3 regions of the Staphylococcus nepalensis genome follow, and region 1 is predicted to be linked to each of the others. Evidence: predicted binding sites of a transcription regulator. Region 1 holds the regulator's gene; each other region holds the start of a gene.
What was found. The regulator CtsR, encoded in region 1, represses protease genes until heat stress. The targets are predictions, from matches to a motif close to ATGGTCAATAAAGGTCAAACA.
Positions count from the first base shown of each region.

Region 1 (5,175 bases):
GGAACGTGTGCGGGGCTCATTGTCATGGCAAAAGATATCGTTGGAGAAGAAGGCTATCTCAACAAATTAGATATTTCAGTCCAAAGAAATTCTTTCGGTAGACAGGTAGATAGTTTTGAAAGTGAATTAGATGTTAAAGATGTTGCTGCTGACATAGAAGGCGTCTTTATTAGAGCCCCACATATAGCAGAAGTGCATGGAAATGTATCCATCTTAAGCAAAATCGGAGAAAAGATTGTAGCAGTCCAAGAAGGACGCTATTTAGGTGTCTCATTTCATCCGGAGTTAACAGATGATTACCGTATAACACGATATTTCATTAATCATATTGTGAAAACAACACTAAGTGAAAAAGTTTAAAATAAACCAAATAAAAACAGGTCGATTCTTGTATATATAAGAATCGACCTGTTTTATCTTAATTTCATTTAGATGAAGAAACCTGCGATTGCAGCAGAAATAAATGAAACGAGTGTAGCACCAAATAAAAGTTTCAACCCAAAACGCGCTACCATATCTCCTTTTTCGTTGTTAAGTGATTTAATTGCGCCTGAAATGATTCCGATAGAGCTGAAGTTAGCAAATGAGACAACAAATACAGATATAACGCCTTTAGCATGTTCGCTCATGTCTTTAACTTCTTTTAAACTTTGCATAGCAACGAATTCATTTGACAATAATTTTGTTGCCATAATCGAGCCAGCTTGAACGGCATCGCTCCATGGCACACCAATTAAGAAGGCTAATGGTGCAAATATGAAACCAATGAAAGTTTGGAAGTCCCAAGTAATACTTCCACCTGAAGCTGCTGTGAAAATAGCACTGACAACTCCATTGAGTAAAGCAATAATGGCTATGTAACCAATTAGCATTGCACCTACGATTACAGCGACTTTAAATCCATCTAAAATGTATTCCCCTAACATTTCAAAGAAAGATTGTTTCTCTGTTTCACTGTCTTCAACGATTAATTTATCTTCATTAACATCTACTTTGTATGGATTGATAATAGAAGCAATAATAAAACCGCCGAATAAATTTAAAACGACTGCTGTAACAACATACCGTGGTTCAATTAATGTGAAATACGCGCCAATGATTGAAGCTGATACAGTAGACATGGCTGAAGCAGTTAATGTATAAAGGCGTTGTCTAGGAATATGCGCTAATTCTTTTTTTAGCGAAATAAATACTTCTGATTGTCCTAAAATTGCTGCTGCTACTGCATTATATGATTCTAAGCGTCCCATCCCATTCACTTTAGAAATAGCTAATCCTAAATAGTTAATAATAAATGGTAATATTTTTGTATATTGTAAAATACCAATTAGTGCTGAAATAAAAACAATTGGTAATAAGACATTGAAGAAGAATGGTGGATTGTTAGGATCCACAAATTCAAACCCACCGAAAACAAAGTTGACGCCTTCTGCAGCTTTAGCTAGTAGATAGTTAAAGCCGTCTGAAATGGCACCAATGACAGTAATACCAAATTTTGTTTTTAATAGTATAAACGCAAATACAAGTTGTATGACGAGTAATAGGCCAATGTATTGCCAACGAATATTTTTTCTATCAGAGCTAAAGAGAAAAGCTAATGCAAGAAAAACTGCAATCCCAATTAAACCAATGATAATATGCATAATAATTTCATCCCTTTAAATTTTTTCTTAACTCCTATAATACAATAAATGGGAGATTTCTTACATGCATAAAATGAAAATTTTTAAAACATATTGGTTGAAAAAGGTCAAAGTTGGTCATATAATATAGTCAAAGAAGGTCAAAAGAGGTGATAATCATGCATAACATGTCCGACATCATAGAACAATACATTAAAAAATTATTTGAAGACGCCAATGAAGATGTTGTTGAAATTCAGCGTGCAAATATTGCACAGCGTTTTGACTGTGTGCCTTCTCAATTAAATTACGTGATCAAAACACGATTCACTAATGAACACGGCTATGAAATAGAAAGTAAAAGAGGTGGCGGCGGCTACATTCGAATCACTAAAATTGAAAATAAAGACGAAACAGGTTACATTAACCATTTACTTCAATTAATAGGACCGTCTATTTCACAACAACAAGCCTATTACATTATAGATGGCTTATTAGATAAAGAATATCTTAGCGAACGGGAAGCGAAGATGATTTATGCGGTCATTGATAGAGAAACATTGAAAATGGATGTATTATCAAGAGATATCATACGTGCTAATATAGTTAAACGCGTATTACATGTGATAAATTACTATTAAAGAGAGGTGTTTAGTCGTGCTGTGCGAAAATTGTCATTTAAATGAAGCGGAAGTTAAGTTAGCGGTTAAAGGACAAGACGGTATACATGAAAGATGGGTATGTTCCACATGTGCACAAGGAGGTAATCCTTGGACTCAAAATCAGCAAATGCAGTCACAAGATGATATTGAGGGTGCCTTTGTTGTAAAGCAAATATTACAGCATTTAGCAGCTAAACATGGTATTGATTTCGATGAAATAGCTTTTAAAGAAGAGAAAAGATGTCCTACTTGTCAAATGACGTTAAAAGATATTGCACATGTCGGTAAATTTGGTTGTGCAGACTGCTATGCAACATTTAAAGATGACATTGTTGATATTGTACGACGTGTACAAGGTGGTCAAATTGAACACACTGGAAAAACACCACGCTCTTCACACAGAAAGTTAGCGTTAAAAAAACAAATAGAAGAAAAAACAAACTATTTAAATCAATTGATTGAAGAACAAAATTTTGAAGAAGCTGCAATTGTTAGAGATGAAATTAAAGCATTAAAAGAAGACAGCGAGGTGAAACATGATGAGTAAAAATGATATTAGTACTCATATTAGTGAGTGGATGAGAGATGAGGAAGAGAGTCCAATTGTGATGTCCTCAAGGCTCCGATTAGCTAGAAATTTAGAAAATCATGTTCATCCTTTGATGTTTCCTTCAGAACAAGATGGTTATAGAGTAATAAATGAGGTACAAGATGCGCTTCCTGATATGTTTATACAGAGATTAGACACTTTGGATCAACAGAGTAAGTATAAACTTGTAGCGAAACATCTTATAAGCCCAGAGTTAATAAAGCAGCCTGCTTCAGCTGTGCTTTTGAATGATGATGAATCTTTAAGTGTTATGGTAAATGAAGAAGATCATATACGCATTCAAGCTATGGGAAATGACCTATCATTGCAAACATTATATGATAAGGCTTCTTCTATAGATGATACACTCGATAGTGAACTAGATGTTAGCTTTGATGAAACACTTGGTTATTTAACAACTTGCCCGACAAATATAGGGACTGGTATGAGAGCGAGTGTAATGCTACATCTTCCTGGCCTAACGATTATGAAGCGGATGAATAGAATCGCTCAAACAATCAATCGCTTTGGATTTACTATAAGAGGTATCTACGGTGAAGGCTCTCAAGTATATGGTCATATTTATCAAATTTCTAATCAGCTTACACTTGGTAAAACAGAAGAAGAAATTATCGAAAGTTTAACTGAAGTTGTGCAACAAATTATTAACGAAGAAATGCAAATTCGCGAACGTCTCAGTAAGCATAATGAAATTGAAACATTAGATAGAGTATATCGTTCGTTAGGAATATTAAAATATAGTAGACTAATATCTATGGAAGAAGCGTCATTTAGATTAAGTGAAGTGAAACTCGGTATAGATTTAGGCTATATTGATTTAGAAGACTTCAAATTTAATGAGTTAATGGTCGCAATTCAATCACCATTCTTGTTAGATGATGAAGATGATAGAGCAGTTAATGAAAAAAGAGCAGATATATTAAGAGAACATATAAATTAGGAGGTCATGCTATGTTATTTGGTAGACTGACAGAACGTGCACAACGCGTATTGGCACATGCTCAAGAAGAAGCGATTCGCTTAAATCATTCAAATATTGGAACAGAACATTTACTTTTAGGTTTAATGAAAGAACCAGAAGGTATTGCAGCAAAAGTATTAGAATCATTCGATATTACTGAAGAAAAAGTAGTGACAGAAGTTGAAAAATTAATTGGTCACGGCCAAGAACAAATGGGTGCTTTACACTACACACCACGCGCTAAAAAAGTGATTGAGTTATCAATGGATGAAGCAAGAAAACTACATCATAATTTTGTAGGAACAGAACACATCTTGCTTGGTCTAATTAGAGAAAATGAAGGCGTTGCAGCACGCGTATTTGCTAATTTAGATTTAAATATTACTAAAGCACGTGCGCAAGTTGTTAAAGCTTTAGGTAGCCCTGAAATGAGCAATAAAAACGCACAAGCAAATAAATCTAATAACACACCAACATTAGATAGCCTTGCACGCGATTTAACAGTTATTGCAAATGATGGTACTTTAGACCCTGTGATTGGTAGAGATAAAGAAATCACACGTGTTATCGAAGTATTAAGTAGACGTACTAAGAATAACCCAGTCTTAATTGGGGAACCGGGCGTAGGTAAAACAGCAATTGCAGAAGGCTTAGCACTTGCAATCGTTAACAACGAAGTACCAGAGACACTTAAAGGTAAACGCGTGATGTCTCTAGACATGGGAACAGTAGTAGCTGGTACGAAATACCGTGGTGAATTCGAAGAACGTCTGAAAAAAGTTATGGAAGAAATTCACCAAGCAGGCAATGTTGTACTCTTTATTGATGAGCTACACACTTTAGTTGGTGCTGGTGGTGCAGAAGGCGCAATTGATGCATCTAATATTTTAAAACCAGCGTTAGCGCGTGGCGAACTACAATGTATTGGTGCAACTACACTGGATGAATATCGTAAAAACATTGAAAAAGATGCAGCACTAGAACGTCGTTTCCAACCAGTTCAAGTGGACGAGCCAACAGTCGAAGATACAATTGAAATCTTGAAAGGCTTACGTGACCGTTATGAAGCGCATCACCGCATTAATATTTCAGATGAAGCTTTAGAATCTGCTGCGAAATTAAGTCATCGTTATGTGTCAGACCGCTTCTTACCAGACAAAGCAATTGATTTAATTGATGAAGCAAGTTCTAAAGTAAGACTAAAAAGTCATACAACGCCACCTAACTTGAAAGAATTAGAGCAAGAAATTGAACAAGTTAAAAATGAAAAAGATGCTGCTGTACACGCACAAGAATTTGAAAATGCAGCAAATTTACGTG
Region 1 is NZ_CP017466.1:2,627,348-2,632,522, reverse strand. It holds gene pdxT (pyridoxal 5'-phosphate synthase glutaminase subunit PdxT) at 1-360, shown strand, start outside; gene BJG89_RS12625 (NupC/NupG family nucleoside CNT transporter) at 429-1,643, opposite strand; gene BJG89_RS12620 (CtsR family transcriptional regulator) at 1,802-2,263, shown strand; gene BJG89_RS12615 (UvrB/UvrC motif-containing protein) at 2,280-2,831, shown strand; gene BJG89_RS12610 (protein arginine kinase) at 2,824-3,834, shown strand; gene BJG89_RS12605 (ATP-dependent Clp protease ATP-binding subunit) at 3,846-5,175, shown strand, end outside.

Region 2 (5,175 bases), 480 kb from region 1:
TCATTTTTGAAATCCATTCATCTGATGTTTCTAAAAATGTTTCAAAATAGGCATTTTCTACAACTTTTTCAGGTGCATATGCACCGAAACCTTTGATACCCACGTCCATCGTTGTACACCTTCTTAATAATTTTTTAATACCAGGTATTAATTTAACATAATACACAATTCCAATACAAGAACTTCAACTGTACAATAATCAAATTACATGCTTTATTATAATTTAAAGTAAATATGAGTACAATGAAAATTCTAGCTATATGAATTACTACTATACAAATAGCGCTTTCTTATTTATAATGAAAATATATATATTAAATTGGAGGCATTACATAATGAAATACCTCGCAGTGTTAGTTTGGGCTATACTTTTATTACAAATGACAAATTTCGTACTTAACAGTCTTGCTGGTGGGGGCACACTTAACTTAATCGCCCCTATTGTAGGTGCTGTTGTATTTACAATCCTTGTAGTATTGTTTGACATGGTAATAAAATCTTCAAAACATGATACAAATGAACAGCATTAATCATTTATAACTCAATTAATATAAAAAGCTCAGTAGCAATGAATACATTGCTACTGAGCTTTTTTCTTCTTACAATTTAAATCATTTCTGGTTCAATTTCTTCAAATGTTAATCCATCACCTGATAGATCAATTTTGATTACAGTACCTTCTGGTAAGTTTTCTCTAATCATTTTACGAGCAAGTGGTGTTTCAATTTGTCTTTGTACAAATCGTTTAAGCGGTCTTGCACCAAATTGAGGTTCGTACGCTTCTTCACCTAACCATGCTTTTGCTTTATCTGAAACATCAATAGAAATGCGTTGTTCCATCAGTCTAATATTCAACTGTGTTAAAATTTTATCAACAATCAGACTCATATCATTAATAGATAATGGTTTGAATAATACAATATCGTCCATACGGTTAATGATTTCTGGTTTGAAATATTGATTTAAACTGTTCATAACTGCTTTTTCTGTTGGTTCGGTGATTACGCCTGTATCTTTTACATTTTCTAATAAAATCTGAGAACCAATATTACTTGTCATAATGATAATGGTATTTTTAAAGTCCACTTCCCGACCTTGTGAATCAGTTAAACGCCCTTCTTCTAGTATTTGTAATAACACATTGAACACATCTGAATGTGCTTTTTCAATTTCATCTAGGAGAATAACTGAATAAGGGTTACGGCGTATTGATTCTGTCAATTGTCCGCCTTCTTCATGGCCAACATAACCTGGAGGTGCTCCAATTAAACGAGAGACAGAATGTTTTTCCATGTATTCACTCATATCTATACGAACCATATGTTTCTCTGAATCGAATAAAGTGGATGCTAATGACTTAGCTAATTCTGTTTTCCCTACTCCTGTAGGCCCCAAGAATAAGAAACTTCCAATTGGTCTATTTGGGTCTTTGATACCTGCACGAGCTCTTACCACTGCGTCTGAAACAAGGTCTACTGCTTTATCTTGACCTACTACGCGTTCGTGTAATATATCAGCTAGGTTTAAGAGTTTCTCTCTTTCCGTTTCGACTAATTTAGAAACTGGGATGCCCGTCCAAGAACTTACAATATCGCCGATTTCTTCATCAGTCACAATTTCACGAATGATACGTTCGTTATCTTCATTTTGTTCACTTTGGAAAGCATCTTCTAACTCGCGTAATTCTTTTTCTAAGGCTGGAATTTTACCATGTTGTAATTCCGCGGCTTTTTCTAAATTGTAGTTGTTTTCTGCATCTTCTAATGCTTTTCTACTTTCATCTAATTCTGAACGTTTGTCTTGTAATTTAGCTATTTTTTCTTTTTCTTCTTCCACGCGTGATTGAATAGAACTTTGTTTTTCTTTTTCATTAGCTAATTCTTCTTGAAGCTCTTGTAAACGTTGTTTACTTGCATTATCTGATTCATTTTTTAATGCAGATTCTTCGATTTCCAATTGCATCACACGACGATTGACTTGATCTAATTCTGTTGGGTTTGAACCCATTTCAGTACGTATTGTTGCACATGCTTGGTCTACTAAATCAATCGCTTTATCCGGTAAAAATCGATCAGTGATATAACGATCAGATAATTCAGCTGCCGCCACAAGTGCTCTATCTTGTATGCGAACACCATGATATACTTCATAACGTTCTTTTAAACCACGCAATATGGAAATGGTATCTTCAACATCTGGTTCAGATACATTTACTTTTTGGAAACGACGCTCTAACGCTGAATCTTTTTCAATATATTCTCTGTATTCATTTAAAGTTGTCGCTCCAATACAATGTAGCTCTCCTCGAGCAAGCATTGGTTTTAACATATTTCCTGCGTCCATTGCACCTTCAGTCTTACCAGCGCCTACAAGCATATGAATTTCATCAATAAATAAAATGATTCTTCCATCTGATTCTTTCACTTCTTTAAGCACTGCTTTTAATCTTTCTTCGAATTCACCACGATATTTAGCACCTGCAACAAGGGCACTTAAATCAAGTTCAAAAATCGTTTTGTCTAATAAAGATTCTGGTACATCTTTACGCACAATACGTTGCGCTAGGCCTTCAACAATGGCGGTTTTACCGACGCCGGGTTCCCCTATTAGTACAGGGTTATTTTTTGTTTTTCTACTCAAGATTCGAATGGAGTTACGAATTTCTTCGTCACGGCCAATAACTGGATCCATGTTACCTTGACGGACTTCTTCAACTAAATCTCGACCATATTTTTCTAAAGCTTCATAGTTGGCTTCTGGATTTTGTGATGTCACACGATTGCCTCCTCTAATTTTTTTAATAATTTCTTCAACAACTTCTTGTTTATTCCCTACAAATTGTTTAGTTGTATCGTCTATATCCATTGCAGCTAATACAATATGTTCCATAGATATATAGTCATCTTCATATTGATTCATATAAGATTCTGCTTTGTTTAATAAGTTATTAGCGTTTTGACTAATATATTGTCCATATTGAATATTATCGCCTTGAACTGATGGATATTTTTCTAATTTTGCATTATATGTTTGGTTTAATTGTTCTGTATCAATATTTGCTCTATCAAATATACTTTTAAATAAACTATCATTTTCTGTTAATGCTGCTGATAAGACAGCTTCAATTTCAATATTTTGATTTTCATTTGTTTTTGCTAATTCAATTGCTTTTTGCAAAGCACCTTGAACAGCATAGGTCATTTGATTTATGTCCAAAATGATTCACCTCACCATTTAATGATTGATCAATAAAGTAAGTTTGACTTTGACTTTCTTTGACCTTATATACATTATATAACTTCTTATTAAATTAATCAACAATAAAGATCGCTTTTTCATATTATTTTTATGAGAATTGAAAGCTTGCTACATCGTATATTTTGCCCGTTTAACGTAAAATAAAACATGCATTTATTATAAGTAAATAAATTCAACTAGCATTTTCAAACTGCTTAACTAAGTAAATACAATGACAGTTGTTATAATTATGTTACGATTATTGTAAATAGACAATATAAGGAAGTGTGCTTACATGGAACAAGAAATTAAAAAACCAATACCACCTTTCAATAAGCAAACAGCGTTGGAAAAAGTAAAGATAGCTCAAGACGCATGGAATACAAGAAATCCAGAAAAAGTTTGTCTCGCTTATACGGAAGACTCAAAATGGAGAAACCGTACTGAATTTTTTGAAGGACGCGAAGCAATCAAGTCTTTTTTATATAGAAAATGGAATAAAGAGCTTGATTATAAATTAATGAAAGAATTATGGTGTTACACAGACAACCTTATTTCTGTCCGATTTGAATACGAATGGCGAGATGCAGAATCAAATCAATGGATGCGTACACATGGCAATGAACATTGGGAATTTAATAAAAATGGTCTCATGACTAGAAGAGATATGAGTGCAAATGATTACCCAATTAACAAAGATGATAGAAAATACTAGAATCAAATATAGATTAATGAAGCTGACTAAAATTAACTATATTTTCATAATCATAAAGGAAAACAAAAAAACATTTATACTGTTAACCAAAGGAGATAACAATATGTCCCAAAACTTAATATATAAGACTGCATTAGTGACAGGCGCGACGAGTGGTATAGGTAAAGCCATCACAAAAAAATTACATCAAATGAATATGAACGTAGTAGCTGTAGCTAGAAACCAAGATAAATTAGATAGTTTAGCTTTCGAATTAAATAACGACTCTACATTACTCACGATACAAGCAGATGTTTCTAATAAAAAAGAAATAGAATTTGTAGTTAAACAAGCCGTAACGCATTTTGAGACAGTTGATGTTCTTGTTAATAATGCTGGGAAAATGGGCTCTAGTAGAATTTTAGATGGTTCGTTATCTGATTGGGAAGATATGATTGATATAAATATTAAAGGCTTACTTTATGGTGTAAATTCGGTAATTGGAAATATGGTCAATAATCAAAAAGGTCATATCGTCAATATTTGTTCCGATTCAGGGTTTGAAGTTATTGAGCGTTTATCTGTTTATTGTGCTACAAAATTCTCTGTGCGCGCTATTTCTATTGGTTTAGAAAAAGAATTAGCTAATACAGGCGTACGGGTAACAAACATATCACCAGGTATGGTGGAAACAGAGCTCAGTTCGAAAAGCCCTTTTGAAGAAAACAGGAAAAAATTAGAACCTAAAGATATTGCCAATGCTGTATCCTATGCTATTTCTCAACCAAATCATGTTAACGTTAACGAAGTCACTGTACGCCCCACTTAAAATCGTTTTTTATTTCTAAACTTTAATTTGGTTTGTAATATCATTGATATCTACATGCGATTTTTTTCTACAATTTTGTTATCTTTAAATTTTAAAAGCATCATTAATGAGAACCTCACATGTTTGCCATTAGGCCTAACGCCATTAAATGGTGTACCAGTATGCTTACCTTCAAACGTTAGATATACTGCTGCGCTGTTATTGTTGCCTAAAATAATTTCTTTAACTGGCATTTTAAAATCTGGAAAAGCAGCGAAGTTTTTTCCTTCAGACACTTTTAACCCTTCTACACCATAGTATGGCGTATCAATTTGTGGATAAAATACAAAATCATCATGACAGAATGTCTTTAATTCTTCGTAATCTTCATTTTCAATAAGTTTATAAAATGCTTTTATCAATTCTTTTCTGTTTT
Region 2 is NZ_CP017466.1:2,151,647-2,156,821, forward strand. It holds gene BJG89_RS10200 (beta-ketoacyl-ACP synthase III) at 1-109, opposite strand, end outside; gene BJG89_RS10205 (DUF2929 family protein) at 336-530, shown strand; gene clpB (ATP-dependent chaperone ClpB) at 607-3,216, opposite strand; gene BJG89_RS10215 (nuclear transport factor 2 family protein) at 3,533-3,952, shown strand; gene BJG89_RS10220 (SDR family oxidoreductase) at 4,056-4,760, shown strand; gene BJG89_RS10225 (ester cyclase) at 4,811-5,161, opposite strand.
Region 2: the regulator CtsR is predicted to act here: its motif matches at 3,263-3,283, upstream of clpB (ATP-dependent chaperone ClpB).

Region 3 (5,175 bases), 300 kb from region 1:
GGTTCTATAAAGTACCACTTTGCCATTTTATTGAGTTAGTGATACTTATGCATGCGCCCATCTCATATAAGATGCATAAGAAAATGAGCAGTTCTTAGGCAAGCGTTTTAATTTGTGTGTTTTTCTAGCTAATAGTGCCAGGGGCGGGATAATGTTATCTTTTTTGGATAAAAGATTTCTATTCCGCTCTCTTTTTAATATAATCCATACTATATTTAAATAGTAATTTATTTTCGAAGAGATTAGGGGTGAATGAATGTCAGCATTTATCAAAAAACACTACAAAAATATTATCTTATGCTTGCTGGGGACATTTATTAATGCGATAGGTGTAAACTGCTTCCTACTTGGATCAGATTTAGGTGATGGTGGTACGGTAGGTATATCACTTTCCTTACTGTATGCCTTTGGTTTATCCCCTGCGTGGACGTCATTAATAATAAATACTATTGTCGTTTTTATTGGTTGGAAATTTTTAAGTAAAATGGTTGCTATTTATACAGTGGTTTCAAATACTGCATTGTCTTTCTTTTTACATTTAACTGAAAATATTAATCTCGGTATCGATAATTTTGTTATTAACTCGGTCTTTGGTGGTGCCATCATCGGTATTGGTGCTGGTTTAGTTATCTCAACAGGTAGTACACTTGGAGGCACATCTGTAATTGCTAAAATCATTAGTAAATACACAGAAATGAAAACATCACAAGGTATTTTTATATTAGATGCCATCGTTGTTTTATCATTTTTAATGGTGTTGCCATTGAAACACGTGTTATTTACAATTATTATGCTGTTCATCACTGAGCGCGCAACGTCATTTATAATTGAAGGTTTCAACCCTAAAAAAGGCGTGACAATTATTTCTAGTAAGAATGAAGTAATCAGTGATAAAATTAATACCTTTACTGGTCGAGGATCAACGCTCTTAACCGGGAAAGGTGGCTATGCTAAGACAGATACAACCATGCTATATGTAGTTGTACCCCAGTCTCAAGTAACGAGAGTGAAAAAACTCGTACACGAAGAAGACGAAAACGCCTTTCTCGTTATCCACGATGTGCGAGATGTTTTAGGTAGTACATTTATTAACGTGAAATAAAAAGGTGAAATTTTTGTATTCATTTGTTCAGCAATGCAACATAAAGTGATTTTTCTATTTGACAAGAGCGTCTGTATTGCATCAAGGCGTAATTAGTTGGATAATTATATTTATAATGATTATATAGGATGACTATGGATGAATGATATTTTTAAATTTATAATCGAAGCTAACGATGGTAATGCCTTCTGTGAATATGTAGAGAATGTATGGGAAATAGACCCGGCACTAGCTTTAAAAAGATTTGAAACAGCAATTAAAAGACATCATTATTTTTATTTAAAAGATAGTGATAGATATATTAATGTTAATAATATCATGTCAATAAAAGTAGAAATTGTGAGGAAAGCTGATTAAATTGGCCAAACCAAAATAAAAAAGAATGATGTAATTTAAAATAATTCATACCATAAAATATGATTCTATCCACTATTTCCAAGTTTTCTAAAGCTATAAAATATATTATCTGCTAAGCAATAGGAGTGGCTGTGGAGTTAAAAGAATCGTTTATTTGTATAATAAGTTAAGAATTTTACGAAGATGCGCAGCTAAAACGTATGATAATGAAAAGCATAATATTACCGGTATCACAGTATTATAATCCATTGTGATATCGGTAATATTAAATAGCCTATACTTAAGTCCCCTCGAAGGGAATCGAACCCCTATCCTAAGAACCGGAATCTTATGTGTTATCCATTACACTACGAGGGGATAAATAACAATAATATTAGTGTACAAATCAAATGAGGAATGGTCAACAATAATATTTTAGGTTTGTTGAAAATCCAAGCGTTATTTTTTGACCATATTTGACTTTTAGGTTAAAATAAATTTATCAGTTAGAAATAAGGAGGCAATATTAATGAATTTAATACCTACAGTAATTGAAACTACAAACCGTGGGGAACGTGCTTATGACATTTACTCACGTTTATTAAAAGACCGTATTATTATGTTAGGTTCACAAATCGACGATAATGTAGCTAACTCTATCGTATCACAATTATTATTCTTACAAGCGCAAGATGCTGAAAAAGATATTTATCTTTATATCAATTCTCCAGGTGGTAGTGTAACTGCCGGATTTGCGATTTATGATACAATCCAACACATTAAACCAGATGTACAAACGATTTGTATTGGTATGGCAGCGTCAATGGGTTCATTCTTACTTTCCGCAGGCGCGAAAGGTAAACGTTTCGCGTTACCGAATGCTGAAGTAATGATTCACCAACCACTAGGCGGTGCCCAAGGTCAAGCAACTGAAATTGAAATTGCCGCTAACCATATTTTAAAAACACGTGCTAAATTAAATAAAATTTTAGCTGAACGTACTGGTCAATCAATTGAACAAATTGAAAAAGATACTGACCGTGATAATTTCTTATCAGCTGAAGAAGCTAAAGAATATGGCTTAATTGATCAAGTAATGATACCAGAATCATAATAATTTATTTTATAAATAAATGAGTGAAAAAGACGAGTCACATTGTTGCGCTAATCCTTTCCTATGTATGTTTAACAATAGTAGTGGATTAGCCATACGTGACTCGTCTTTTTTAAAACATAATCAATTTTGGAAGAGATTGGGCATGAACAATATCTCGGCTTTGAATATTATTTAGACAGTAACAGTATAGAATCAAAAGCATTTCAATTTTTATGTTTTTTACTTAATCTTCTTAACCAAGGAGGAAGTGACAAAAATTATTTCCGACACGTGTTCTTTCTATCCCACTTCCTAACATTGTTTCGGGTGACACAGTTTGTTTTTACAAAATAATATTAAAGCAATAACCAGTGTTAACAAACCTAAAATGAACAAAGTAATTGAAATTATAATTATTATTAATGATTGTTCCAATGCAAAGACACTATTCAATATGAGTAATAGACCTGCAATAAATAATAAAATTTGCGAAAAACGATCATGTTTCATAGTTACTTTTTACCTTCCTACTGGACTAAGTTTTCAAGTGCAAGTTTTAGGTTTGGATATTTAAATTTAAAGTCTATCGCTTGTAATTTATTAGGTAGTACTTTTTGAGTATCGAGAATAACCGTAGACATTTCTCCTAAGACTAATCTAAGAGCTAACGAGGGCACCCAAGTATAATGTGGTCGATGTACTTCTCTTGCTAACGTGTAACCGAACATGTTCTGATGCTCTGCCATAGGTGATGTAAAATTATATACACCAGACGCTTTATCGTTGTTTATCGTATATAATATACCTCTTGTTAAATCTTCTATGTGAATCCAAGAATACCATTGTCTGCCTGTCCCAATTTTTCCACCTACATTTAAGTCATAGGGTAACTTCATTAGTGGCAAAGCACCCCCTTCACTTGATAGAACCATACCAAATCTGCCAATAATCACGCGTGTACCTAATGTTTCGAATTGACATGCAAGTCGTTCCCATTGATAAACGACTTCTGATAAGAAATCAAATGGGAGTGTTTGATATAATTCAGTGTAAGTACGTGTTAAGTCAGGTCTATAATAACCAACCGCACTCGCGTTAAAGAATATAGATGGTTTTTGTTGTCTGTTTTTAAAGAGGTCGAACAATGCTTGAGTAGCTTGTAAGCGGCTTAACATAATGTTTTGTTTGTGCGAAGCAGTCCATCGTTTATTTAAACTCGCACCAGCTAAATTGATTACAATATCAATATCTGGAATTTTATCTTCCCAATTCGGTTCCGACCAATTTACATATGTGATTTTAGGATGTGATGTTGAAAGTGATTGTCTTGTTAAAATGGTTATATGTGAGTCGCTTTGTTTAATAGCGTTAACGAGTTGAGTGCCTACTAGACCTGTACCGCCTGTTATTAGATAGTGTTTCATTTTATCACCTCATAGAATTGTAATGTTAAGCATTGCTAACATTAAAAGTAGATCAATCTTTTAGATTTGAAAGACAAAATTTATTCGAATTTTGTTCAAGAATATGTCATTTACTTCCTTATAGATGTATTTAAAATCAAATGATATGTCGTTATAATAAAGGTACCTTCGATATTAATTAATCATCTCTTAATTATTTCGAGTATACCCCATAATATACTAGCGAAGGTAAAATTTTGACTCCCTTTAGTAGAGGCCTATGCGCGTAGCGTGTAGGCCTATTTAATTTATACTTGTAAAATTAAATAATCAGATGGATAATGAATCATCTTATTGGAAGTATTCACATACAAGTGAATCACTTCATATTATAAAATAAATAGTTTAATAATGCCAAAAGCAATAAAAAGTAAGAAAACAGTTAATATGAAAAATTTGTAACGTGCCCTTATTTGCAATTTAGAATCGTCATAATCATTTTCGGTCATCATATGACGTAAGCCTTTGGGTTTCGACTGGTGGTCTTGGTTAATATTATTAAATAAGTCTTGTTTATTCATAATCTAGTCACATCCTGTTATGATTAGGGTATAGTAAAATAATTTAATAAAAGTGTTGAACCACCAGCTCAAATTAGATTACTATTAAATTAAAGCACATAATATAAAGCACATTATATATAGTTTACTATAGTTATGCCGACAAAGTAACAACCGTATTAAAATGAAGTTAATATGGTTGTTTAATAAAAGAAATGGTGTAAAATATAGTTCTGATATAAAATTAAAAGCCATTATAAAATAATGAGTTGATATAAGCTGAAGTGAGGGGAGCATATGCCTAAACATAATCAAAATAATGATTTTGATGAAAAAGACAAGAAAAAAATGAGTGGTCTTGCAAAAATTATAAGCGGCGTCATTGTCCTATTACTCATAGGCGGTTTGATTTTCGCAATTTTTGCCTTTGTAGACCATTCGAATAAAGCCAATGAACGTTTAGCAGATCAAAAGCAAGAAGAAAAAGACAAGAAAAAAGAGAAAACGAAAGAACAAAAGGATAAGCAAACTGAAGAATCAACTGAAGAAACACAACAGACACAGCAATCCCAACAAACACAACAAACACAACAAACACAACAAACACAACAAACACAGCAAGTTCCTCAAACCCAACAGACGCAACAATCCCAAACACAAGAAAGAAGAACGACTGAA
Region 3 is NZ_CP017466.1:2,324,705-2,329,879, reverse strand. It holds gene BJG89_RS11200 (YitT family protein) at 257-1,102, shown strand; gene BJG89_RS11195 (hypothetical protein) at 1,241-1,459, shown strand; tRNA gene BJG89_RS11190 (tRNA-Arg) at 1,745-1,816, opposite strand; gene clpP (ATP-dependent Clp endopeptidase proteolytic subunit ClpP) at 1,968-2,552, shown strand; gene BJG89_RS11180 (TIGR01777 family oxidoreductase) at 3,062-3,958, opposite strand; gene BJG89_RS11175 (hypothetical protein) at 4,327-4,518, opposite strand; gene BJG89_RS11170 (DUF4887 domain-containing protein) at 4,795-5,175, shown strand, end outside.
Region 3: the regulator CtsR is predicted to act here: its motif matches at 1,902-1,922, upstream of clpP (ATP-dependent Clp endopeptidase proteolytic subunit ClpP).